DNA from 2 places in the Paenibacillus sp. sgz302164 genome. Region 1 is predicted to be linked to the other one. Evidence: a T-box and tRNA genes for the amino acid it is inferred to sense, from the RefSeq annotation. Region 1 holds a T-box; the other holds one or more tRNA genes.
The links. The T-box of region 1 lies ahead of ileS (isoleucine--tRNA ligase). A T-box ahead of a tRNA ligase gene usually reads a tRNA of that ligase, here a tRNA-Ile.
Positions count from the first base shown of each region.

Region 1 (6,153 bases):
AATCGGCGTCGACGACGATGTGCCCTTTGCTTACGCCGATATAGCCGAACGGCGGCTCATAGGCGGTGCCTACGAACTCCGCTCCTTTATGAACGGACACGATTTCATAGCTGCCGGTCATCACCTTGTCGGCGAGATTTTGGGCCACGATGTAAATCTCTCCGTTTTGCCTTACTTTCACGTAATCGACGTCTTTATGGACCGCCAGCGCCACGTTCGCAGGAAGTGTCCACGGCGTAGTCGTCCAGGCGAGGAAGCTTTCGCCGCCCTGCTTGCTTTTGAACATGACCGTCGCGCTCAAGTCCTTGACATCCTCATAGCCCTGCGCCACTTCGTGCGAACTGAGCGTCGTCTGGCAATCCGGGCAGTACGGGCTGACGCGGTGGCCCTTGTAGAGCAAGCCTTTGCCGTGGATCGTCGATAAAATGTGCCACACGCTCTCGATGTAATCGTTCGTCAGCGTCACGTAAGGGTGCTCCATATCCGTCCAATAAGCGATCCCTTCCGTCAGCTCGCGCCACTGCCGCTCGTATTCGAAAACGCTCGCCTTGCACTTGCTTACGAATTCGGCGACGCCGTATTTTTCGATCTCCTGCTTGCCCGAAATGCCCAACTGCTTTTCCACCCCCAGCTCGACCGGGAGCCCGTGCGTATCCCATCCGGCCTTGCGGACGACGCGGTAGCCGGACATCGTTTTGTAGCGGCCGATAAAATCTTTGATGACGCGGCCGAGCACGTGCCCGATATGCGGCTTGCCGTTGGCCGTCGGCGGACCTTCGTAAAATACGAAGTTCGGCCTTCCCTGACGGTGTTCCACCGATTGGCGGAACGTATCGTTTTGCTTCCACTGCTCAAGAACGCGCAGCTCGCGGGTTCTGGCTTTTTCTTTCACATCGACTTTTCTCATGCGAGTATCCCTCTCTTTTTTGGGTTCATCCCATCCAAATTAACAGCTCCGAAAAAGGTGCGAAAAAAACAAAAAAATCCCGCCCCGTAAGGGACGAGATTCAACTCGCGATACCACCCTTGTTCCGCACCGACCGGCATGAATCCGATCTGCGGCACCTCCATCAGCGTACCATCATACGCGTTCCTTGTAACGGCGGAATCCCGGGGCAGCTTACTTCCTTGCTTCAGCTTTCCTTCTCGGAGAGGATTTTCGGTTACATCTTGTACATTGGCTTTCAGCGCAAGGCCAACTCTCTGGGGAACAAGGAAATAACGTACTCGTTCTCGTCAACGAATTTGTTCGGAACATTCAATTATTTTATTTGTACACCTATTTCCCCAAAATGTCAAGCAGGCAAAAGCCCCCGCACAAGCGTCATGCTTTGATGCAAGCGACGCCATGCCCGTTCGCCACCGTTCGCAAAGCGGGCTCGGTCTCCCGGCATTCCCGGTTCGCCAGCGGGCAGCGGTTCGAGAAGCTGCAGCCCTGCGGCTTGTTCAGCAGGCTCGGCACCTCGCCGGAAATGAGCACCCGCTCGCGCCGTTCCTCCACGAACGGGTCGGGAATCGGCACAGCCGCCAGCAGCGCCTGCGTGCGGGGATGGAGCGGGCTCTCGTACAAGCGTGCGCCAATCGGCGATTTCGACGATTTTGCCCAAATACATGACCGCTACGCGATCGCTGATATGCCGCACGACGGACAGATCGTGGGCGGCATAGCCCACTGTTGCATGCGCGCAGGGGCGACCGGCGGGGGCGGATTGGCCGCTGTTGCGCGAGTGCGGGGGGCGCGACCGGCGGGGGCGGACTGCCCGCTGTTGCGCGAGTGCGGGGGGCGCGACCGGCGGGGGCGGACCGGCCGCTGTTGCGCGAGTGCGGGGGCGGACTGGCCACTGTTGCATGCGTGCAGGCGCGACCGGCGGGGGCGGACTGCCCGCTGTTGCGCGAGTGCGGGGGGCGCGACCGGCGGGGGCGGACCGGCCGCTGTTGCGCGAGTGCGGGGGCGGACTGGCCACTGTTGCATGCGTGCAGGCGCGACCGGCGGGGGCGGACTGCCCGCTGTTGCGCGAGTGCGGGGGCGCGACCGGCGGGTAACCTCGTTTGCCGTCCAGAGACCGGGGCTGCCGTTTGTGAAGCGGCTCGCTAGCCCGCAAAGCCTGCAAAAGTGCAGGCTTTTTAGGCAGAAACGGCTCGTTTGGAGCAAAAGCCTGCGATAGTGCAGGAATTCCCGCTCCAGATAGAGCTGAGCCCCGAATTCGGCGAAAAAAACTGCAGATTTGCAGGAATTTATCGCTGCAGGCGCGTCTTGGTGCAAAAGGATGCACTTTTGCAGGTTTTTTTCGCATTGCCGGCGTTGTCATGGCCACAACAGCTTTTCAGCGGCCGGCCGCTCGGCGGCACGGGCGCGAACAAAAAAAGGCTGACCCGCAAGCAGTCTGCTAACTGCTTGCGGGTCAGCCCCCGCCAAAACGCCGGCCGGTTTAGACCAGCGTTTTCAAGGCGTCGGCCGTGAACGGCACCAGCTCGTCGACTCGCCCTCCGCGGATTTTGTCCGCCCATGCGGGGTCGACCAGCAGCGCGCGGCCTACGGCTACAAGATCGAACTCTTCGCGCTCCAGGCGCTCGAGCACTCCGTCGATACTCGCGTTGCCTGCGCCCTTACCCTCTGCAAAAACTTTCAAAAACTCTCCGTCAAGCCCGACCGAACCTACGGTAATGGTCGGTTTGCCGGTCAATTGCTTGGTCCAGCCCGCCAGATTCAGACCGGACCCCTCGAACTCGGGCTCCCAGAAGCGGCGGGTCGAGCAATGGAACACATCGACGCCCGCATTCGTCAGCGGCTCCAGAAACTTGGCGAGCAGCTCCGGAGTTTCCGCAAGCTTTGCCGTGTAGTCGCCGGATTTCCATTGCGAGAAACGGAACACGATCGGGAAATCGGCTCCTGCGGCGCGGCGGCACGCTTCAATGATTGCAACGGCAAAGCGCGTGCGCGCGACCATGTCGCCGCCGTAGCGGTCCGTGCGCCGGTTCGTTTTCTCCCAAAAGAACTGGTCGATCAAATAGCCGTGCGCGCCATGGAGCTCGATGCCGTCAAAGCCGATTCTGCGGGCATCGGCGGCGGCCTGCGCGAAAGCGGCGATCACGTCGGCGATCTCCGTTTCGGTCATCGGCTCGGCGACTTTCGCGCCCTCGGCGTCGAGGCCCGAAGGGCCGGCCGGTGGCGCGTCCGGGTTCGGCAGGTCGCCGTTCTTGCGCTGCGTCCCGACATGCCAGAGCTGCGGAATAATGCGTCCGCCCGCTTCGTGCACAGCCGCCGCAACACGGGTCCAGCCGTTCAGGGCAGCTTCGCCGTGAAAATAAGGAATGCCCGGATGACTCGCCGCGGCCGGATGATCGATCACGGTGCCTTCGGTCACGATCAGGCCGACGCCGTTCTCCGCCCTGCGGCGGTAATAGTCGGCAACATCCTGCCCCGGCACCCCTCCGGGAGAAAAGGTTCTGGTCATCGGCGCCATGACGATCCGGTTTTGGAGCGTCAGGTTCCCGACCGTGAAAGGTTTGAACAATGCGGCAGCAGAATTGGAACTGGTCATCGTTACCTCCGATTCGTTAAAGCTTTTGGATTTTTTCCTTGAACAACTGTATGTTCGCTTCATTGCGTCTGTAATAGGTGTGCTGGCCGAAGCGCTTTGACTCGAGAAGCCCGGCTTGCTGCATTTTGACCAAATAGCCGGAAACGACCGATTGCGCCAGCCCGCTTTTTACGGAAATCGAGCCGACGCATACACCGCCCGCAAAGCCTGAATCTTCCGGCAAATGGATCTGGTTGTCAAAATTTCCGCGCGGATCTTTCAACCACTCCAAAATGAGGTACCGAGTTTCGTTAGACAAAGTTTTCAAAGCTAGTAAAGTGTCCATACGTTTATTATATCTATTTTAATAGAAATGTAAATATAAGCGGTTATTCGCACAGCGGCAGCGGCAGCAGCATCAATTGCCTTTTGCCTGCACCGGAAGCGGTATTTATCTCGCACTGAAGCGGCACAACCGGCGTCCGCACCGGTTTATCCGTAAAAAAGCCTGCGTTCCCTTGAAAAAGAGGCGCAAGCTCGTGTTATTTCAATTCATTTTTCAATTCGATTAATAGATCGTGAAGCGCTCTCAAACGTTCCCGCTGAAGATGGCCGTAGTTCTCCTCCAAGAACCTGGAAGCCGTCGAGTCCATCGGAAACAGCACTTCTTTTCCTTTCTCGGTAATCCTGACAATGACTTCCCGGCGATCCTCGACTCCCCTGGTTGCCGTAACCCAGCCCGGACGTTCCAATCGCTGGATCATGGAGGACATCGCACTCGGCGAACAATCGATCGTATGAATAAGGTCCGTTATCGTGACCTGTCTATCCTCTTGTTCCCTGGTAAACAATATTTTTAGCACATGAAGCTGGGGCACCGTAATATCGAAATCTTCGAATATCTTCCGCGATTGCTTGTTAAGCAGCTGATAAATATCCCGAATCTCTAAGTATACGCTTCTCAGCAATTCTGATGTCATCATCACCCTCTTCTCCTCACGTAAACGTTGTTGTATCCATCTTATAAACTCATCGCGCAAACGTCAATCACTTGGAAACGGGTTGAAGGCAAAAAAATAAGCACATCAGGCAGCGCGGCGGCTGCTCCGATTATGCTTAATTCTGCTGCACAGGCGCTTCTGTTCCCGGCCTATGTTCAGAGGCTTATTTTCTCGCCCGGACGAAGCACCTGGCCCTTCATGCCCTTCGCCTCCAGGCTCGCGCAGAACGCCTCGGCATCCTGCCGGATATCCGGGAACGAATCGTAGTGAATCGGCACGACCAATTTGGCGCCCAACCACTCCGCCGCCTGCAAAGCGTCGTCCGGCCCCATCGTGTACATTCCGCCGATCGGAACGAAGGCGACATCGATGGAGTGCCTTTCGCCGATCATTTTCATATCGGAGAACAAAGCGGTATCGCCCGTATGTAAAATCGTCTTGCCCCCGGCGCTGATGACGAATCCCGCAGGCATGCCGCCATAAATAATGCGCTGCTCGTCGTGAAGCACAATGCCGGAGCTGTGGAACGCCTGAATCATTTTGGCCTGCGCAAAGCCGAGGTCGACCGTGCCGCCGATATTCATTTGAATCGTGTCGAGCCCTTTCCAGGACATGTAATTGGCCAGCTCGAATGTCGCCACAACAGGCGCATCGTTGCTGCGGGCGATAGGCTCCGCATCCAAAATATGATCCGCGTGGGCGTGCGTCAGCAGTATGGCATCGGTTTTGATGTCCTCGGGCTTTGTCACGGCAAGCTCATTGCCGCGCAAAAACGGATCGATGACGAGCGATTTGCCTTCCGTCGCGATTTGAACGCATGAATGTCCATGGTAAATAATTTCCATTACAATTCCCTCCACTTGGTTTTTTTAAGTATATAATTGTTCCTGCATCTGCGTAGAAATATCAAAAATCTTTTTGAACAGTTCCGCTACAGTCGTATCGTCCAGCGGTCCGGTATTTTTTTGCAGCAAATAAGCGATAATTTCCTGCTCGCGAACGGGATCGAAAATAGGCAGGCCGTTGCTGACCTTGTACTCTCCGATTTGTTTGACGATCGAAGCTCTCCGGTTCAACAAACTGAGCAGTTCGTTATTAATTTCGTCCACTTTTGACCTTAGTTCGTTCAGCTCTTGCGCATTCATAGACATATCACCTGAATTCCTTCATTTTGGTTTGCTAAGTTAATTTTATTACTTTACCAACCTTTTGTCAGCATCTGCGCGCAAAACAAAAAAGAGCCGCCGGAAAGGCTAAGCTCCTCTTCGTTCAGGCAAGCGGTCAAAACGTGGAAAGGACCGTTTCCCGCACTTGCTTCAGCATCTCTTTGCGCGCGGCGTCGTCCACATAAGGAACGGCTCCGAACAATAAATGTCCGACAGACTCGATGCCGACAAATTCGAAAATGCCGGTATCCGAAGTTATTTTCAATCCCGCCGTCATGCCGATCTGATCGTAAACTTCCTTCGGTGTGCCGTGCGTGTTGATGATCAGGCCCTTTTTGCCTGTCAGCAGCTTGACGATCCCTTCGTCGCCGGAAGCATAAGCAAAGCCGTATGCAAACACCCGGTCTACGTACCCTTTGAGAATAGCGGGGAGCCCCGTCCACCAGATCGGATAAATAAAGGTTA
Region 1 covers NZ_JBVYOL010000001.1:557,785-563,937, forward strand. The annotation lists gene ileS (isoleucine--tRNA ligase) at 1-907, opposite strand, end outside; T-box leader at 994-1,249, opposite strand; gene AC0LWT_RS02450 (oligopeptide/dipeptide ABC transporter ATP-binding protein) at 1,325-1,570, opposite strand; gene AC0LWT_RS02455 (NADH:flavin oxidoreductase) at 2,430-3,542, opposite strand; gene AC0LWT_RS02460 (ArsR/SmtB family transcription factor) at 3,559-3,867, opposite strand; gene AC0LWT_RS02465 (MarR family winged helix-turn-helix transcriptional regulator) at 4,064-4,504, opposite strand; gene AC0LWT_RS02470 (metal-dependent hydrolase) at 4,678-5,367, opposite strand; gene AC0LWT_RS02475 (chorismate mutase) at 5,392-5,673, opposite strand; gene AC0LWT_RS02480 (NAD(P)H-dependent oxidoreductase) at 5,804-6,153, opposite strand, start outside.

Region 2 (6,153 bases), on a different contig from region 1:
TGGTCCCAATTGGTGCTAAATCTTTACCTCGACCTCGAAACGCCACTTCCCCGGTTTCGCCGCTTTTCCGCCCGTAGGAGTAACCTCAAGGCAGCAGGCGGCTATGGACAAGCGCTTGGTTCGCTCATCCTGCCAGAGCCTACAAGGGATGATATGCACGTCGGCATTATGCTTCAAAGCGATGCGGTCGGCGATCTTCCTGGCGTCAGTAAGCTTTAGGGCGTATTCCTCGACAACATCAGGTACGACAACAGGGCTACCATACTGTGCAGAAATTTGAAGGCGCAGCAGCGCCGGCGTTTCGTTCGTAACCCGAAACCCGTTTACCAGCTTACCGCTCCCCCGCGAATGTTTCGTGGCTTTCGCCTTGTTCGCAGCCTGAGCGGGTACCGGCATTTCGACGCAATCCTTGGACAACCACTCCGTGATGTCGTTTCCGCCACCCCGATAGGAGTCCTCTCCGTAAGTCCTGTTCAGCCAATCAATGAAGTATCGCTCCGCTTCATGTTGATGCATGCCGTACCCGTAACCTGCTCTCGTCTCTTTACCCATCTTTATCCATCCTCCTGATTCTTGTTTATTACCCAATTCTTGACAGTGAGCTATCGAACTTCTCTTTAAATCGCTATTGAACTCCTCCCTGCAGGTGACGCACCAATCTCGCCAAGGGTAGTTGGGTCGAGTGGAGCGGGTTTGCCGCAGCAATCGCGGAGCTGTTCCATTTCTGGATGTTCGTCTCCGCATGCTGTATAAACCGGGGTCCTCACCCGAATGAGGGACGCGCTAGTCAAAGGGAACTCAGTCCCGCTTCTTTGAGCATGTTCTGCCAGACAACAAGCCGTTGCCATTTGCATAAGCATGCTCCCCCCATATCTCGATTGAAATAAAAAGGACTCGGCACATGAAATATGCCAAGCCCTCTTATCACCCTAAGCATGCGCTCATCAGTTTACTCATTTGGTTCAAGTGGATAAGTAAGCGGTCCTCTTGTTCACCATTGACGTACTCGAATTCCTTCAGTTAACAAGATTGTTATCTGAAGGATCATTCGGAAACGTGAAGTCAATTCGTTCAGGAGCACCTTTAACGATACGAATTTGAAGCGTATCTGATCCGTCCTCCCAAACTACAACTGTTCCGTTGTTGCAAACGAACGTGCGAAATTCAAGGTTTTTTAAGGGACGCTCGTTTGTTTTCTCCACCACATACGTCACGAGATCAGCGAGATTTTTCATCATTTTAATTACCTCCATGTTTTCCGGAACGACAAAAAGGAGACGCAAAAAAGACATACGTATCCCGTATGCCTTATAGTCTCCTATTGTGCGAACCTATGTTTATTAGCTAGCTAGTAGCCTTGACCCTTCCCTACACGAATCATTTTGCAATGGACGGAGGGAAAATTTTGTGAATCGTAATGCAATTATTATATCATAGAGCTTGATTTGAAAAAAGAGGGGAACATCGAATTGGCTTCCATTGAGGTTATAGGCTCAAAACGGGAACCAGCGGCGGGACTGATTTCCCCTTGACGTAAAACCAGGCATCTAAGAATCCGTCCATATAGTATAAATCCTCTCCATTGTACCAATCCCATTCCACCCCCAATTGCTTTAATATCGCACCCATATGGTATTGATCCATGGAGTCACTTTCCAGGATAAAGGGGAGGATTTGATTCCATAGTTTGGGGTCCACTAAAGGAATTGTAAACCTGTCATTACGGTATCGCCCCCATTCGCTGAATACGATATACTCACCGCTAAATGCATAATGCTCCACATTGCTGTTATAGATTCTTCCGTGCTCTTCAGTGGAAAACAGAATCATTTTCCACCATGTTTCTTTCCACTCCTCCGGTCGATCTTTATCTTGCTTCTCGAAAAGGGGGATGAAAATTGCTGTATCATGCTTGTTGGTAGGGACGGCCACATAATCGATATCTCTGCATGCGACCGTAACATGAACGCGGTAGATTTCCTATCCCAGAATGAACAAGGCTTCCGGCAGAAACCAAGGAGTGAATTATTACTTATAGATATCAATTTATTCCTCGTCATGAATTGAGGAATGAATTGAGAACTTTTTCCCTGGGCAACGTTTATATTTGTTCCTGTCGGCAAGAATGATAATAAAATGAGCCATGGGAGCTGAATATAATGAAGGGAAATCCGGTTTCGAATGAAAATGAATTGCTCTTGAATGAGAATAAAATGTGGTCGAATCTGGATATGTTGCTCTTGAAGTTGTTTGTGGACTCGCGAAGAGCAAAGAATATCATGGATAAGTACATTTTTCCCCAAGCCTCGATTTTGTTTGGCCGCACCGAAAAAGCTTGCTCGATTCGATACGGTAATATCGAAAATGGCGTTGTAAAAATTGACTATCAGGATCCGGCCATAAAGCAATATTTCTCTACACTGCCTACTTACTCCGCGCCATCTAAAGACGATGGCCAACCCTCATTTCGTAATTTGTCTGCCGCTTTACGAGCAATTGAAGCCGAATATGAATATATGAACCATACGTATCAAAAAAACAAAGAACTTCTCAAAGGAAAAAACATTCTTATTGAAGGTCTACAACAAAAAAATGCGAGTTTAGAGAAGCAACTTGAGGAGCGAAACAGCCTTCAAGCCCTTGCTCCGGAAGAGAGAGATGCTTCGCTAGTGCAGCAGCTGCAGGAAGCACAAGAGGAAATTGTTCGTCTTCGGAATGAAAACAAGGAATGGGAAGAGCTGGTCGGTAGTGAAGCGCAAAAGTATGCCGAAATGGAGAAATCGAACCAAAAGCTTTGGGCGGAAAACAAAGCTTTAGTGACCGCACTGCAGGTAGCAAAAAACTACGACCTGATCAGCTAGCAACCGAAACCAAAAATCATATGACTTGTAAATAAGCATATCGAAACCAACATGTAAGGAGTTGCCGATATGCCTGCAGCAATCTATCATCATCTGATACTTGTGATTTACATTTATGTCGCGCTCATCTTGGTCGTAAGAAAGGCATTTGGACAGCAACACTGGGTGGGGTTTCTTTTTCCGTAACATGGGCTTCTTTTCCTTCATCTCTGCAATGATCTATTTTAGCACTTGATGTAAGGTCGTAAGGTGAAGGAGAATTTGGTCACCATGGCCGTGCTTCGTACATGCTCACACGTATAAGTCCATGACTCTAATTGGAGGAATCCCCTTTCACCCGGAAGCCGTTATAATTAAGTAGAAGCAGCTCGTAACCGATATGGCCTTTTCGTTTCGCGGTCAGCAACACTCACCATTACCGATTCGGGCTTTACCCGTGCGATCAAACCCATTGCTTCAATTCGACCAACCATTTCAGAAATGTAGGCTGCCGTCTTATTCTTCGCCCCCGTACCACCATCGATATCGACCATAAAACGAATATCTGCCCCTTGGTCGATATACGGCAAAATGATGTCTTCGAGGCGATTCCGTTCAGCATAACCGATATGGGCAGCAATCTCGCTTGAGAAGGTTGTTTCCAATGACAATTTTTCTTGAACAGAATGGATTTCCCTCGGGAGAATCACTTGCCGGCTGCACAGCCATGCGCCGCGGCCGACACGATATATTACGATGTATGTTACGAATTTCGTGTGGCCAGAATGGGTCTGAGCATCCGTCGTAACCACGAGATGATAAACAGCCCTCGGATCGCTCTCGATGAAACGAGAAATTCGGTCCAGAACGTCACTAAACTCAAGGTCCTTTTCAGTCGTATTGTGGAACGTCGTTTCATGAATCAATGGGAATTGTCGTATTTTTGTCTTCATGGGATTCACCTGTAATGCAAGGTTGGCTTCTTCCTTTCGTACTTGGATTAGCGGGCCCTGATGGAATCGAACCATCGTTTGGCCGGTTATGAGCCGACTGCTTCGCCATTAAGCTAAAGGCCCTCATGATGATGGGATTGGGGAGACTTGAACTCCCACGATCTTTCAATCCGCAGCTCCTTAAGCTACTACGTCTACCATTCCGTCACAATCCCATATGGTCGGGAAGACATGATTCGAACATGCGGCCCCCTGCTCCCAGGGCAGGTGCTCTGACCAAGCTGAGCTACTTCCCGATATTGGTGCGCCTCGAGGGATTTGAACCCTCAGTGTCTTTCGACCACGAATTTTAAGCTCGCTACGTCTGCCGTTCCGTCAGAGGCGCTCAGAAGAAATGCGGGTCTGGCAGGACTCGAACCTGCACTCTCACCTATTAAGAGTCGGGTGTTTTACCAGTTAAACTACAAGCCCACGCGACCGTCCATTTTAACGATGTCAGCTCTCAAATAGAACCTGTCGATCTGAACCGTCGTTCATGCTTCAATGGACAGAAAAACAAATTGTCGGAACGTTCGGCAGTGAACCGAACCATTCGAACAAAATCGTCGAATGTACTTCTTGAGCGTCCCGGTGGCAGGGGCATCCGGATTCGAACCGGAGATGCGGGAGTCAAAGTCCCGTGAATTAGTCCGCTATTCTATACCCCGAAGATTGGCAGGGGGCGTGGGCATCGAACCCACCACAGTCTACTTTGGAGGCAGACTCGCCGCCGAGGAACATGGACCCCTACATAAATGATGGAATCGAAAGGACTCGAACCTCCGACCTGCTGCCTGAAAAGCAGCTGCGCTCCCAACTGAGCTACGATCCCATGGCAGGGATAGCAGGATTCGAACCTGCATTGCACGCATTAACAGTGCGCTGCCTTACCAAATCGGCTATAACCCTAAATATGGTGCTGTCGAGTGGACTTGAACCACCGACCTTCCGGTTATCAGCCGGATGCTCTAACCGTTCTGAGCTACGACAGCATATTGACGGCCCAATGGGACTTGAACCCCTGACCTCTGCGCTGACAACGCAGCGTTCTAACCAACTGAACTATGGAACCGAATTGGAGACGTAGACGGGATTCGAACCCGTGTATCCCTGTTCGAAAGACAGGTGTGTTATGCCGCTTCACCACTACGTCATATGGTCGGGATGACCGGACTTGAACCGATGACCTCTAGTACCCGAAACTAGCGTTCTACCAAGCTGAACTACATCCCGATATGGTGGGAAAGGACGGATTCGAACCGCCGAACCCCGAAGGGAGTTGATTTACAGTCAGCTGCGTTTAGCCTCTTCGCTACTCTCCCCTATTGGTGCCGGCGAAAGGATTTGAACCTTTGACCTACTGATTAAAAGTCAGTTGCTCTGCCAATTGAGCTACGCCAGCTTGTGGACACGGTAAATCCTTGCTTGGAGCGGGTTAATCTCCGGCAGATTTTTTACAGCTTGTGTTTCGTTCAACCACAACTCTGAACCCAACTCATGGTCGACTCACACTCTGCGAACCGTTCATTTATGTACTTTTTGGTGCGGCAATGGGACTTGAACCCACAGGTGAGCTTTCGCTGCACGAGCATCTGAGGCTCGTATGTCTGCCATTCCATCACAGCCGCATGGCTGCCCCTCCAGGGCTTGAACCTGGGATCGCGGCTTCAAAGGCCGCTGCCTTACCAACTTGGCTAAGAGGCAATATAGGGAGATCAACCGGAATCGAACCGGTGATAACGGGGTCACAACCCGTCGCGTTGGCCATTTCGCCATGACCTCCATGGCGGTTGGAGCCGGAATCGAACCGACGACGCATGGCTCTTCAAACCATCGCTCTACCAACTGAGCTATCCAACCATTGGAGCGGAATACGGGAATCGAACCCATACCGAATGCTTGGGAGGCACCCGTTCTTCCGTTAAACTAATTCCGCATTTTGGTGACGCCTGCCGGATTCGAACCGAGCGAATGCAGGATTGAAAGTCCTGTGGCTTAGACCGCTTGCCTAATGCGCCAAGTATTTGGAGGGTCGAGCAGGATTTGACCTGTGATCGACGATTTTGCTGATTGCGAGTTAGCCGGCTTCACCTTTGGTCTTTTGAACCCTTGGAGGCGCTCGTTTTCAATACGAGTGCAATAACCCCGCTCTCAATGAAACATATGTTCGTTATTGCGGTGTAGAAAAGGCTACTCGCCCATTGCGGTTCCACTTGTATCGTTTCGCCTAACCCGGTAGTCCGGAATTACGACAAACACAAATGGACCACTCGCCAAGGGTGCAAGTAGCCTTTTACGTACAAATCTATGGATCAACGGAT
Region 2 covers NZ_JBVYOL010000015.1:206,156-212,308, forward strand. The annotation lists gene AC0LWT_RS24265 (hypothetical protein) at 16-552, opposite strand; gene AC0LWT_RS24270 (hypothetical protein) at 1,017-1,238, opposite strand; gene AC0LWT_RS24275 (hypothetical protein) at 1,486-1,932, opposite strand; gene AC0LWT_RS24280 (hypothetical protein) at 2,160-2,861, shown strand; gene AC0LWT_RS24285 (ribonuclease H-like YkuK family protein) at 3,215-3,793, opposite strand; tRNA gene AC0LWT_RS24290 (tRNA-Ile) at 3,845-3,916, opposite strand; tRNA gene AC0LWT_RS24295 (tRNA-Leu) at 3,926-4,008, opposite strand; tRNA gene AC0LWT_RS24300 (tRNA-Pro) at 4,012-4,089, opposite strand; tRNA gene AC0LWT_RS24305 (tRNA-Leu) at 4,094-4,178, opposite strand; tRNA gene AC0LWT_RS24310 (tRNA-Gln) at 4,425-4,500, opposite strand; tRNA gene AC0LWT_RS24315 (tRNA-Glu) at 4,592-4,664, opposite strand; tRNA gene AC0LWT_RS24320 (tRNA-Asn) at 4,666-4,741, opposite strand; tRNA gene AC0LWT_RS24325 (tRNA-Ile) at 4,747-4,824, opposite strand; tRNA gene AC0LWT_RS24330 (tRNA-Asp) at 4,831-4,905, opposite strand; tRNA gene AC0LWT_RS24335 (tRNA-Glu) at 4,909-4,985, opposite strand; tRNA gene AC0LWT_RS24340 (tRNA-Pro) at 4,989-5,065, opposite strand; tRNA gene AC0LWT_RS24345 (tRNA-Tyr) at 5,069-5,154, opposite strand; tRNA gene AC0LWT_RS24350 (tRNA-Lys) at 5,159-5,234, opposite strand; tRNA gene AC0LWT_RS24355 (tRNA-Leu) at 5,373-5,460, opposite strand; tRNA gene AC0LWT_RS24360 (tRNA-Gln) at 5,462-5,536, opposite strand; tRNA gene AC0LWT_RS24365 (tRNA-His) at 5,543-5,614, opposite strand; tRNA gene AC0LWT_RS24370 (tRNA-Phe) at 5,617-5,692, opposite strand; tRNA gene AC0LWT_RS24375 (tRNA-Gly) at 5,695-5,768, opposite strand; tRNA gene AC0LWT_RS24380 (tRNA-Glu) at 5,773-5,850, opposite strand.
Region 2: it has a tRNA-Ile gene. The T-box ahead of ileS (isoleucine--tRNA ligase) is inferred to sense a tRNA for this amino acid. The anticodon was not compared.